One region of the Rummeliibacillus sp. TYF-LIM-RU47 genome, then DNA from elsewhere that is predicted to be linked to it. Evidence: riboswitches for the same ligand, from Rfam matches in the RefSeq annotation. Region 1 holds a riboswitch; each other region holds the start of a gene.
What was found. Region 1 has a riboswitch for S-adenosylmethionine ahead of F0527_RS07910 (methionine ABC transporter ATP-binding protein). Riboswitches for the same ligand answer to the same signal wherever they lie in the genome.

Region 1 (4,586 bases):
GAGCCTCAGGCAGTAAAAACCTGAAAATTGTCTGAAATGGAGTAGCCCCCATAGCATCTGCCGCCTCTAAAACACCTTTATCAACCTCTAGTAGCGAGCTTTCAACTAATCGAGCAATGTAAGGGCCTGCGTAGAAGACTAGTGGAACAATAGCTGCAGATGTTCCAATAGATGTTCCGACAATGAGCCGGGTAACTGGGATGATGGCTACGAGCAAAATAATAAAGGGCACAGATCGGAAAACATTGATCACTGCATTTAAAACCGTGAATACTGGAAGGTTCTCAATGATCTGTCCTTTACGAGTGACAAATAACAGGATGCCTAGCGGAAGGCCGATAATGATTGAAAAGATAAATGAAAAACCAACCATTTGAATAGTTTGAATGAGCGCTTCAATGATTTGTTCAGAATTAACTAGCATGTGCTACCACTTCCTTGTAAAGAATTTGTTGAGCTTGCATATATGATAATGCTCGTTTCACTTCCGTATCGGCTCCTTGGATTTCAACAATCAGTTTGCCAAAAGGAATACCTTGCAGTTCAGTAATATTGCCGAATAGCACATTGATTTCCACATCGAGAATTTTAGATAACTGTGATAAAAAAGGACTGCCTGTAGACTCGCCGACAAACGTAATATGGAAAATATGATTTAGTGCTTGCTTGCGTTCCATCATATTGAGAATTGATGGTGGAATTTGATCATGCATTACGGTACTAACAAAGTTTTGAGCAGTGTTAGTTTTCGGCGCGGAAAAGATATCAAATACTGTTCCTTCCTCGATCACTTTCCCCGCTTCCATCACAGCCACTCTGTCGCATATTTCTCGAATTACAGCCATTTCATGCGTGATCATTAAAATCGTAATCCCATACTCTTTGTTAATCTTCTTCAAGAGTTCCAATATGGAACCCGTTGTCTGTGGATCTAGAGCAGAGGTCGCTTCATCACAAAGTAGAATTGAAGGCTGTGTTGCTAAAGCCCGCGCTATGCCTACGCGTTGTTTCTGGCCGCCGGATAGTTGATCAGGATAGACTTGAGCTTTGTCACCTAAACCAACGAATTCAAGTAATTCTGAAACCCTTTGTTTGATTTGATCCTTAGGAACTTTACTTAAAATAAGCGGCATGGCTACATTTGCATATACTGTTTTGGAATTGAGCAAATTAAAGTGTTGAAATACCATACCAATGCTTTTCTTTACTTCGCGAATTCGCTTTTTGCTAATGGTTGTTAAGTCATGGCCGTCTACTATGACTTTTCCGGAAGTAGGTTTTTCTAGTGAATTTACACAACGAATTAAGGAGCTTTTTCCTGCACCACTGAAGCCGACTACGCCAAATATTTCACCTTTATTAACTTTTAAATTAATCGAATTTAATGCTCGTATCTCCTTTCCTCCGCTGTTATACACTTTAGAAACATTTTGGAATTCTATCATCCGTTCAATCTCCTTCCGATTTTTTCAACAAAAAAGTCCTTCTCCATGGAAGAAGAAGGACAGTAAGACATATGACTTCATATGTACGGAAACGTCTTCTTATCTTCCAAGCTTAATCGCTTGCTGGAATTGGCACGGTGCAAAAATGTCCGCTGCCGAGGTTTCAAAGGGCCAGTCCCTCCACCTCTCTTGATAAGAGCAATATTTAATTAAGTATATGTGGTACATCTGCTAAACTGTGTTTTTAATTCCCCCTTTCAAATTAATTTTGCCATAAAAAAATCCTTCTCCATGGAAGAAGAAGGACACAAAGACATATGGCTTCATATGTACAAATACGTGTTCTTATCTTCCAAGCTTAATCGCTTGCTGGAATTGGCACGGTGCATATGTCCGTTGCCGAAGCTTCACAGGGCCAGTCCCTCCGCTTCTCTGGATAAGAAAAATGATTATTTGATTGATTTTTACTATACATGGTCATTTTTGAATTGTCAATATAAAATAATATTTTAAAAGATTTTTATTTTTCTTATTGCTGTTTCTTTTATTATTTATATAGACTAACGAGGTTTATATATTTATTATTTTTATCTATTTTCAATGATTATTTATCTAATAAGCACTATATATTTTAGAAAATTTTGTTAAAATGTTATTACCCACATTTTACAAAGGAGTAATTCTATGAAAAAAATACTGACTTTTTTTTTGCTTGTAAGCTTTGTATTTCTTCTTAATTTTCTTATTTTAGGTCTTACTCGTACATTGCTACCTTATTGGACTTCTTTCTTTATCATTTGTTTAGTCATTTTCTTAGTTAATTTCTTCCGATCAATGAATAAAAATTTAACAGTAACATTTATTTTTATGGGTGTTGCATTGGGTTGTTTAGGTTTATGTTTATTTTCTTTTTTGATTACTAGTGGATATGAAATTTACAAATAAAAGTGGAAAAATACTCTTTCCAATTTAAAAGCCGATGAAATTTTACAGCTAAGTAGAATTTCATCGGCTTTTATAGATGGTTTAGAGTAAATAAAGTAGAAGAAAGAGACTTTAGTAGTTTCGTTTAATAATTATTTTCCAAGCTTATAATCATACTGATAAACTACTTTCCCTGTCTCTTTGTTGATTTTATATTGATAACGCCCCGTCCAAGCATAGACAAACTTTGTGTCAGCGAATACTTCTAATGAAGTAGTGGCATTTTCAAGTGGAGCATCTAAAAGTTGCTCCCAGATCAAGTCTCGTTTTGTAAGATCAAGCAAGGCTAAGGTCTGACGATTATCGTTTCGCTTTTTCTGATAAACAATGAGCTGCTTTTCAACAGGTTTACTTTCAACTAGCCTTACGCCCATTAGCTCGGGGTAAAGTTTTTTTATTTTATCGCTTCGCTTTTCAACGCCAGCTACACGTTCATCCCATCCTACAGGTAAAGTACGTATTTTATCAGCATAACCCGGATCTTCTTTTATCTCATTCGTAGCTAAATTTAATTTAAAATAACGACCATCTAAGCCGTAAAGATAGACTTTATTTGGACCTTTAATGGAATAGTCAGTATACATGTAGCTTAAATTATCTGCTAATACAGGGAATTTATGCAGAAAGTCTTTTTCATCTGCTTGCTTTTTCCCTGTCTTGGGATCTATAAAATAAAGGGTTTTCTTTTTATTATTTAACAACAACAAGCCTTCACTAGTCTCTCCTATTAAGTATTCTTGCCAAGTAGAGATCCTACTCCAAAGCTTTTTGCCAGTATGAAGATCAATAGCACTCATTAAGAAGCCTTTGAAGTTGGTGGTTATTCCATTTTCTGTTCCATTGGGAGTAGTTTTACTTATTTTAACGACGGATATTGGCTTTCCTTTTAAATCGAATAGTACAACAGGTGATTCTAATTCGATTCTTTTAGGTGCGAAAAGTCCATTAAAACCCCATAACAGGCATGAAAAAACGAAAAACACCGTTATTAAAAACGAGCTGAATTTGAAGAACATTTTACCTAAGGTTTGTTCTTTTTTCTTCAATTGATAAATTTGGCGAGGTATAAAAATAAATAATAATAGGATAACTAAGGCAGCAATCACTGTTAACAGAATGTAATCAGACCGCCAACCTGTTGGCATCCAATTGGCTAGATAATTTGGCTGCAGGAACTTGAGTAAGGCCGAACCGAGTAGAAAATTAAAGAACAGTACAATAATTAATTTTTTAAAAATCTTAATTATTGAAGAAGGCTCAGTTTCTTCGTTTCTCTTCTTCGCTACTATATAAATCATCTTGATAGGCAAATATAATAAACGGAGGTAGAGTATGATTAGAGCCGTATTATGTATTATATTAGTATTAAAGTTTAGTAGTATTAGCCACTTTTCAAAAAAATTTGTTATTATATCCATTTTCCAATCCTTTTAATTAATATTTTACTTAATTATATCATTCTCTTCCTATTTCTCACAGTTTTCACATGTACATGACCCAAGATTTGCCTCACCAGCCTCTACCAACTCTCATCTGTTGTTGCAGAGCACCTATAGCTAGAAAAATAGCTGGCATATTTCCTGAAGCCAGCTATTTTCAACATACTTTCGTCACAAAAGCTGGATCTCTATTAAAATAGTCCCTCCCAAAAATTTTTTAACCAAAATACCCCTTCTTTACAATATCTTATCTTTCTATCAATATCTGCTTAATAATAATTGATTAAAGTATAGTTAGACCAAATAAAGGAGGAAATGTTATTCATGAAATCATTCTTATCAAAAAAGCTAATCTCGATTGCAGCCGTATCTACTCTAGCACTTAGCAGCTTTACTACTGCTGGGTCAGAGGCAGAGGCAAAAAGTTCTTCTAAGAAAACAGCGCCTAAAAATGTCATTTTCCTAATAGGTGATGGTATGGGGAACTCATATACTTCCGCGTACCGGTATTTGAAAAATTCTTCAAACTCAAAGTTTAAAAACCAAACATCATTTGACAGGTACTTAGTTGGTCAACAAATGACTTACCCAGAAGATCCGTTACAAAATGTAACTGACTCTGCTTCTGCAGCAACGGCTATGTCAGCTGGGGTAAAAACGTACAATAATGCAATAGCAGTCGATAATAATAAGAAAGATGTGAAAACAGTCCTCGAAT
Region 2 (4,586 bases), 640 kb from region 1:
CGAATTGTCTTTACAAGTGAAAAAGCAGAAAAAGTAATCCACCCCAACAAAATAGTATAGAATCCTCGCTCAACAAGTTGCCAATCTGTATTCCAAATCGCAACTAAGACAAAACCAAAGCCGGTTAAAAAAGCAGCCCATGTGAGAAAAAAGAATTCATTTGTTTTCAACCATCTCTCCTCCTTGAACTTCTTATTAACTTATTCAAAGAGAGAAAAGGTTATGAACCGAAATTATATTCATCTCTGTGTGCACGGTTTTTATTTTGTCTTCATTTTATTTTTAAAGAATGGTTTGTTCACACCCTATTAAGAATAATGGAGAATAAAAACCAAAAACCCTATCACAAATGTGACAGGGTTCTCATAAGAATCAGCTTATCGCTTCAAGGAGGAAAAACCTCCATAGCATGAAATTCAATTTATTTAAACTTAGCTTTCAATTCTTCAGCTTTATCTGTATTTTCCCAAGGTACATTTAAATCAACACGACCGAAGTGTCCATAAGCCGCTGTTTGTTTATAGATTGGACGGCGAAGATCAAGCATTTTGATAATGCCTGCAGGACGCAAATCAAATGTCTCACGCACGGCTTCTACTAATTCGCTTTCTGTGACCTTTCCTGTACCAAATGTATCTACAGAGATAGAAACTGGCTGAGCTACACCGATCGCATAAGCTAATTGAACTTCTGCGCGCTCTGCTAAGCCTGCAGCTACAATATTTTTAGCTACATAACGTGCTGCATATGCTCCAGATCGGTCCACTTTTGTTGCATCTTTCCCTGAGAATGCACCGCCGCCATGACGCGCATACCCACCGTATGTGTCGACGATGATTTTGCGACCTGTAAGACCTGCATCCCCTTTTGGTCCACCAATTACAAAGCGGCCTGTTGGGTTAATGAAGTATTTTGTGTTTTCATCCAGTAATTCAGCTGGCACTACATTATTGATTACTGTTGATTTAAGATCTTGTTGAATTTGTTCTAAGGTTACATCTTCATCATGTTGAGTTGAGATAACAATTGTATCCACACGCACTGGATGGTTGTTTTCATCATACTCAATTGTTACTTGTGTTTTTCCATCCGGACGCAAGTATGCAAGTTGACCTGTCTTGCGAACCTCTGTTAAACGACGTGCCAATTTGTGCGCTAAGCTGATTGGAAGCGGCATTAACTCAGGTGTTTCATTGCAAGCATAGCCGAACATCAACCCTTGGTCCCCTGCACCAATTGCTTCGATATCTGCATCTGACATTTTTCCTTCACGAGCTTCCAGTGCTTGGTCTACACCTTGTGCAATATCAGGTGATTGTTCGCCAATTGCTACAAGTACTGCTAGGTTTTCTGCATCGAAACCGTATTTACCGCGTGTGTAACCAATTTCAGCTACTGTATCTCTTACAATTCCTTTGATGTCAACGTATGTTGAGGTCGTCACTTCTCCTGCAACAAGGACAAGGCCTGTTGTGACAGTTGTTTCACATGCAACTCGCGCATTCGGGTCTTTTGCAATAATGGCATCTAAAATGGCATCCGAAATTTGGTCACAAATTTTATCTGGATGTCCTTCTGTTACGCTTTCTGAAGTAAATAATCTTCTGTTAGTCATTTGGTTGGTTTCCTCCTAAATCAACGAGATCCTCTCGAAAGTGATACGGTACTCATTACCCATGTCCGTTTAAATGGATTAAACGCCAAGCTTTAGCTGCTTTTTAAACACGAGGATATAGAAAGTGCCCTTACATACATGCTATATATTAATATGAAACAAAATCAATTTGCCTCAATTTTTACACAAAAAAACCTTTCGCTCATTCGCACAATGAGGAAAGGATATGTTTCGTAAGCACCTTTCACTCTTATCGTTCAAGGAATATTCCTTGCATCAGATTAGCACCAGCACATTTAACACTTGATAAAATGCAGGTTGCCGGGTTTCTTAGGGCCTGACCCTCCACCAGCTCGGGATAAGAGTATCCGTTCTATAGCATATAGTAAGCGAATTGAACAAGAAAGTCAAATTTTCGATGAAAAATAAAGAAAAAAGTTGATTTTTGATGAATTTTGTTGTGTGATGTAGTTAAGCGTTTTCGTAAAGTAAATTAATGAATTAATTTATATAGAAAACTTTTAAAAAATAACGAGTTATTAGTATAGACTAATACGCTTAATGTGTTATACTAATTCTCGAAATGATTAATACTCACCCACTTAGCAAGGGTAATAATATAAAAAGGATGGTACGTACACAGATGAATTCAGTAGAAATTGCGAATGAACTGAATGATTTATTACAAGGGCGCAATATTTTAGAACAGCTTTCAGTTCCACAATTAGTGGAAAAAGCAACTTCACGTGGAGAAGCAATCTTAACGGTAGATGGTGCTGTTCGCGCAGTAACTGGCAAATATACAGGACGTTCTCCTAAAGATAAATTTATGGTAGAAGAAGAATCCTCTAAAGACAAAATTGATTGGGGCAAAATCAATCAACCTATTTCTTCAGAAGTTTTCGATTCATTATATACGAAAGTAGTAGACTATTTAAAAGAAAAAGAAGAAATTTTTGTTTTCAAAGGATTTGCGGGTGCTGACCCTTCATCCCGTCTTGGCATTCGTGTTGTGAACGAATTCGCATGGCATAATTTATTTGCACATCAATTATTCATCCGCCCTACAGCTGAAGAATTAGAAGAACATGAAGCAGATTTCACTATTGTTTCTGCTCCTACCTTTAAAGCTGATCCAGCAGTAGACGGAACATCTTCTGAAACATTCATTCTCGTATCTCTAGAAAAACGCATTATTTTAATCGGCGGCACAGAATATGCTGGCGAAATGAAAAAATCAATCTTCGGCATTATGAATTACCTATTACCACAACAAGGTATTCTGTCTATGCACTGCTCTGCAAATGTTGGTGAATCAGGCGATGTAGCATTATTCTTCGGCCTATCCGGTACAGGTAAAACGACTTTATCTGCTGACAGCAATCGCAAATTAATTGGTGATGATGAGCACGGCTGGTCAGACAATGGAGTATTCAATATTGAAGGAGGCTGCTATGCGAAAACAGTCAACCTTTCTGCTGAAAAAGAACCTGAAATCTATAATGCTATCAAATTTGGCACAGTGCTTGAGAATGTAACGATTGATCCAGAAACACGTATACCTGACTATGATGATACTACATTAACTCAAAATACACGTGCTGCATACCCAATCCAAAATATCGAAAATATTGCAAGTCCATCTGTAGGTGGTCACCCTAAAACAATTATTTTCTTAACAGCTGATGCGTTTGGCGTATTGCCTCCAATCAGTAAATTAACAAAAGAGCAAGCGATGTATCATTTCTTATCTGGCTTCACTTCCAAAATTCCTGGAACAGAACGCGGTGTCGTAGAACCAGAACCAGTATTCTCTACATGCTTTGGTGCTCCATTCTTCCCACTGCATGCTTCTGTATACGCAGAAATGTTGGGTGAGAAAATCGATGCTCATGAAGCTAATGTATTCTTAGTTAATACAGGCTGGACTGGCGGCAGCTATGGTGAAGGCAGCCGTATGAAACTATCTTATACTCGTACAATGGTTCGTGCTGCAATCGACGGCAAGCTAGACAATGTATTCACAGAGCAAGATCCATTCTTTGGTCTATCTATGCCTACACAAATCGAAGGAGTGCCAACAGAAGTTTTAAATCCGCGTAATGCATGGGCGGATAAAGATGCTTATGATCAAAAAGCTAAAGAACTTGCTGGCATGTTCCATGAAAACTTTAAAAAATTCGGCGTCATTTCAAAAGATATTTCTGAAAAAGGCGCGCCAATCGTTTAATTGCTACAACTTATCGCTTACAACCTATAAGTAAATCCAAATCGCAAAAAATCCCCGGCAGGCCCAAGGCTAGCCGGGGATTTTTGGTTTTTTAATCTGTATCATCTGGAAAAAATTCTGCTTCTGTATCGTATTTCTTAAACATTTCGAGAATAGGTTCGGCATCTTCTCTCGTTACTTGATTAAAGAAAATTTCTTCTGCGTAATTTCTTATTTCAATGCCTTCTATTCCATGATCATCATGGAACAGAATAGAAAACCATTTTAACTGTTCTTTTGAATCGGCTGAGTGGTGAATAAAATAATCTCTTATTTTATCATTTAAGGTGACACGCTGAATTTTTACTAAGCCTTCATCCTGTGAACTAAAACTGAATTGTTCCAGTTCTTGAATTGCCTCGCTTTCTTCCTTCCAATTTTGCACCTGCAGCTCATTGTAGGGTCCAGAATAAACCTCCCATAATTCCTGCCAGAAAGGATAGCGTTTTTTAAACGGCAAGGTATCACTTTTATGCCTTACATCATTTGTCGCTTTAAGATAACCCATCTTTTCACCTACTTATTTTATTGTAGTTTCATCCATTGGCATGCCCCTCGGAGGACATTGCGATTAGCTACACCCGGGAAGTAATGAGTGAATTCGGGATAATACCAGGTTTCAACTCTTTTATCCAATTCCTTTAAGCGCTCTTCAAGTAGTTCAGCATGCTTAAAACTCACATTGTCATCTTTCATCCCATG
Region 3 (4,586 bases), on a different contig from region 1:
AAGTGCATTTTACGATGCTACACCTCGTCGTACAGCTAAGTTGACGCTCACCAATCCGCCATTCACACGTAATGTTGGGGTTATCTATCCACGCAATCGTGACCTGGCTCCTTCTGAAAAAATCTTTTTAGACTTTGTATGCCAACTATTCTCACGACTATCGCAATTTAAATTATAAAAAAGGTGTATGCATTAAATGCTTACACCTTTTTGTTTTATTTAGAAACCGGTACAACTGACCCTTTCCATTCTTTCGTAATGAAGTCTTGGATTTCTTTTGAATGAAGGGCATCTACTAGTTTTTTCACTGCTTTGTTGTCTTTATTTTTCTTCTTCACTGCTACTACGTTTACATATGGTGAATCAGAGCTTTCAATAGCAATAGCATCTTTTGTTGGGACTAAACCAGCATCAATGGCGAAATTAGAGTTGATGACAACTGCATCGCCTTCCCCGTTTTTGTACATTTGCACTAGCATTTCAGGTGCAGTGCCGCCATCGATTTTTAAGTGTTTCGGATTTTCATCAATATCTTTAATGACTGCTTTAGTAGGATCTACACCTTTTTTAAGCGTAATCAACTTGTTTGCTTGAAGCAATTGAAGTGTACGACCTTGGTCAGTCACAGAGTTGGAGATTAGAATAGTCGCTCCATCTGGCAACTTATCAAGTGATTTATATTTTTGTGAATAGACGCCGATTGGTTCGATGTGAATCTTGCCGGCAATCGCAAAATCATAGTTATTGTCTTTCATTTGTTCTTCAAGATACGGAATGTGCTGGAAGTAGTTGGCATCCAGATCGTCCGAATTTAAATCTTTGTTCGGTAAAACATAATCTTGATATTTTTCAATCTTCAAATCAATGCCTTCTTTTTTAAGAATAGGCTTCGCTTTTTCCAAAATGATAGCATGTGGTGTATTAGATGCACCCACTACCAATTCTTTGTCTGATCCTGCTTTGTCTTTGTTTCCGCATGCTGCTAGGCTAAGTGCCAACGATGCGGTAAGAATTCCTGCTACAAGTTTCTTCATTTTTCATAACTCCCTTTCGTTTTATGTGAACGTCTGAACGGTTCAACCAAATTATCGTTTATCAAGCCTTGCTGTAATAAAGTCACCCACTATTTGGATAACAAACACGATGACTAATATAAACACAGTGGCAACGAATACGACGTCGGTACGGCTACGTTGGAATCCATCTAAAAAGGCTAAGTCGCCTAGGCCTCCTGCTCCAATGATGCCCGCCATTGCTGTATAGCCGACTAATGCTACAGCTGTCACTGTAATGCCAGAGATTAAAGCTGGCCATGATTCTGGGATTAAGACTTTCCAAATCAATGTGCTTGTTTTAGCGCCCATAGATCTGACTGCCTCGATCACCCCTTTATCAATCTCCCGGAAAGAAATCAATACTAGTCTCGCGTAGAAAGGTGCAGCGCCGATAATTAATGCCGGCAATGCTGCGTTCGCTCCTCGAATCGTTCCCAATAGCATGTTAGTAAATGGGATAAGGAGGATGACCAGGATAATAAATGGAATAGAGCGGAAAATATTCACGACTGATCCTGTCAGCCAATTGACTAGCTTATTTGCCCATAATTGATTGGGACTGCTCAAAAATAGGATAATTCCTAATAAAAGTCCAATGACAAAGGTGAACACAGTTGAGACTACTGTCATATAAATAGTTTCCTGTGTTGCTTCCCACATTGCTAGCCAATCCACATTTGGAAATAACTTAGTTAGCATGTTGGATCACCTCCGATTTAACGTCTTCCCCATCTAAGTATTGAATGGCTTTATTTATATTTTCTTCATTGCCTGCAATGCGAACGATCAGTGTGCCATATGGACCGCTTTTGGTAGCGGAAATATTTCCGTGCACAATATTTACATCCACATCGAATGTGCGAATCAGATGTGAAATCACTGGCTGCTCAGCTTTCTTGCCGACAAATGTCAGCTGAATTAATTGGCTGTTTGGATCATCCAGCATTTGTGAAATCGATTCTTTATGTTCTGCCGACTCTGTTACCTGAGAAACGAATTTTTTTGTGATGTCTGCTTTTGGCGATTGGAACACTTCTAGAACATTACCTTGCTCTACGATTTGTCCAGCCTCCATCACGGCCACTCGATGACAGATTTTGCGGATAACATGCATTTCGTGTGTGATAAGCACAACTGTAATGCCCAGCTTTTCATTAATGTCTAAAAGCAAATCTAGGATCGCATCTGTTGTTTCCGGATCAAGCGCTGAGGTTGCTTCGTCACAAAGCAACACTTCTGGATTATTGGCTAATGCCCTTGCAATGCCTACGCGCTGTTTTTGCCCACCTGACAATTGGGATGGATAAGCTTTCTCTCTTCCCTTTAAGCCAACCATTTCAACTAATTCGCTTACTCGCTTTTGGCGTGCCTCTTTTCCAACGCCCGCTATTTCAAGAGGGAAGGCGATATTTTCTTCCACAGTCCGCGACCATAGCAGGTTGAAATGCTGGAATATCATGCTGATCTTCTGTCTTGCCTGTCTCAGCTCTTTTCCTTTAATGGTGGATATATCGTACCCGCTCACTTGTACGGTGCCTGAAGTCGGTTTTTCCAACCCGTTTAACAAACGAATCATTGTACTCTTACCAGCACCGCTGTAACCGATAATTCCAAATATTTCACCTTTTCCGATCGTCAAATTGGCATCTTGGACAGCTGTAAGGGATCCACTTGCTGTTTTATATTTTTTTAGTACATTCTTTAAGAGAATCATAGCCAAACCCCTTTCATCAAAAAAAATAAGGCCTTTCTGTTAAAGATAAACAGAAAGGCCTTACGTATTGTATTTATACGAAAACCGTTCTCTCATCTTCCAAAGTTTACACTTTGTGTGAATTGGCACCATATCACAAACTGTGACGGTTGCCGGGCTTCATAGGGCACTTCCCTCCACCTCTCTTAATAAGAGCAACGCAATATTTAATTAGGTTATGCTAGTTACTTTAACATGCTGAATTTTGTTCGTCAATCCTTTTTTTGAAACTTTTCAAACAAATATGACACAGACTGAAAAGCGTATATTTTGTCATGCACTTCGCCAGCTTCAGCGATTAACAGGCAAGGAACACTTTCCACCTGATATTCATATGCCAGTTCTTCAGCATAATTCAAATTGATTTTGCCCATTGGGATTTGTGGGAATGTCTGCTGGATGACCTCCATCATTTTAGAGGCAACCATGCATGTACCACACATGGGCGTATAGAGATAAAAAGCGCACAATTGGCCGCTTTTTTTCGTGTTTTCCCATTCTTCAATTGACCATTCTTGCATCGATTGGATCATCCCTATTCTATAAAATAAGCAGGGTCAATTTCGAAATCTGCTGCTAACAAGACCCTTGCCAAATATTTTCTTGGAGTCGTTTCTACCTGTCTATATAAGGAGAGTGTACGCAAATGATATGCCTCTGGATACTCTTTTTTCATCAGTGCCCGCAAGCGGTCGCCTGAGTAATCTTCATCGAATAATGTGTATAAATCATATTGTTCGTAAGGGGTTAGCAACTCTTCTAGCTTGCTTGCGCTAATCGTTCCATTGGTGCATATAATTGGAATGCTTTCTGTCAATAGAGGTGCTATTTGAAGCTTATCCTGCCTTCCCTCTACTATAAGCACTTTATCAGGCAATGCCCGCACCTCCTCATTGGATAGTCAGACGATATTCTCAGTTGATATAAAAAGCGCCAACACAGAATAGTGAGGCGCTTGAATAAGATTATTCTTCGATTAATTCGCCGTATTGTTCAGCAGATAATAGCGCATCGATTTGAGATGAATCTGAAGGTTCTACAACAACCATCCATGCTTTTTCATATGGTGATTCGTTAACGAATTCAGGGCTGTCTTCTAACTCTCCATTGATTTCAACTACTTTACCTGAGATTGGCGCGTATAATTCTGAAACTGTTTTAACAGATTCAACACTACCAAATGGTTCGTCTGCTACGATTTCGTCGCCTACTTCTGGAAGTTCTACGAATACGATATCGCCAAGTTCAGATTGTGCGAACTCTGTAATGCCGATGCGTACTTTACCGTCTTCTGTTTTCACCCATTCATGCTCTTCTGAATAACGCAAACTTGCTGGAATATTACTCATTTCTACCCCTCCAAATATGTATTTATATTCATATTAATTTTGACATAATCCTTATCTAAAAACAAGCAATTCTATAAGCTACTTCCATGTATTTTCAAAATCTTCTTCTTTAAAACCTAAGGTGATTTTTTGACCATCTGTAACGATAGGTCTCTTTAGAAGCATACCGTCTGACGCAAGCAATGCAAGCTGGTCTTCCTCGCTCATATCCTTTAGACGATCTTTCAGCTCAAGTTCACGATATTTCTTCCCAGAGGTGTTAAAGAACTTTTTCAGCGGCAAGCCACTAAGCTTCCAAAACGATTTAATTTCTTCCGCAGAAGGCGTACTTTCAACAATGTGACGCTCCGTAAATGGAATATTGTGATTCAGCAGCCAAGCTTTCGCTTTTTTGCAGGTTGTACAGTTAGGATATTGTATTAAATTGAT

Region 2: linked by a shared signal. The riboswitch ahead of metK (methionine adenosyltransferase) and the one ahead of F0527_RS07910 (methionine ABC transporter ATP-binding protein) in region 1 are both predicted to bind S-adenosylmethionine.
Region 3: linked by a shared signal. The riboswitch ahead of F0527_RS12250 (methionine ABC transporter ATP-binding protein) and the one ahead of F0527_RS07910 (methionine ABC transporter ATP-binding protein) in region 1 are both predicted to bind S-adenosylmethionine.

What each region holds. Positions count from the first base shown of each region.
Region 1 is NZ_VVIR01000001.1:1,568,635-1,573,220, reverse strand. It holds gene F0527_RS07915 (methionine ABC transporter permease) at 1-424, opposite strand, end outside; gene F0527_RS07910 (methionine ABC transporter ATP-binding protein) at 414-1,445, opposite strand; SAM riboswitch class I at 1,542-1,644, opposite strand; SAM riboswitch class I at 1,788-1,888, opposite strand; gene F0527_RS07905 (PA2928 family protein) at 2,522-3,847, opposite strand; gene F0527_RS07900 (alkaline phosphatase) at 4,193-4,586, shown strand, end outside.
Region 2 is NZ_VVIR01000001.1:2,209,585-2,214,170, forward strand. It holds gene F0527_RS11085 (YiaA/YiaB family protein) at 1-170, opposite strand, end outside; gene metK (methionine adenosyltransferase) at 422-1,615, opposite strand; SAM riboswitch class I at 1,863-1,980, opposite strand; gene pckA (phosphoenolpyruvate carboxykinase (ATP)) at 2,259-3,845, shown strand; gene F0527_RS11100 (hypothetical protein) at 3,937-4,392, opposite strand; gene F0527_RS11105 (alpha/beta hydrolase family protein) at 4,410-4,586, opposite strand, start outside.
Region 3 is NZ_VVIR01000002.1:185,771-190,356, reverse strand. It holds gene gltC (glutamate biosynthesis transcriptional regulator GltC) at 1-178, shown strand, start outside; gene F0527_RS12260 (MetQ/NlpA family ABC transporter substrate-binding protein) at 216-1,034, opposite strand; gene F0527_RS12255 (methionine ABC transporter permease) at 1,086-1,754, opposite strand; gene F0527_RS12250 (methionine ABC transporter ATP-binding protein) at 1,744-2,769, opposite strand; SAM riboswitch class I at 2,859-2,964, opposite strand; gene F0527_RS12245 (thioredoxin family protein) at 3,021-3,329, opposite strand; gene F0527_RS12240 (toprim domain-containing protein) at 3,344-3,685, opposite strand; gene gcvH (glycine cleavage system protein GcvH) at 3,774-4,157, opposite strand; gene F0527_RS12230 (arsenate reductase family protein) at 4,236-4,586, opposite strand, start outside.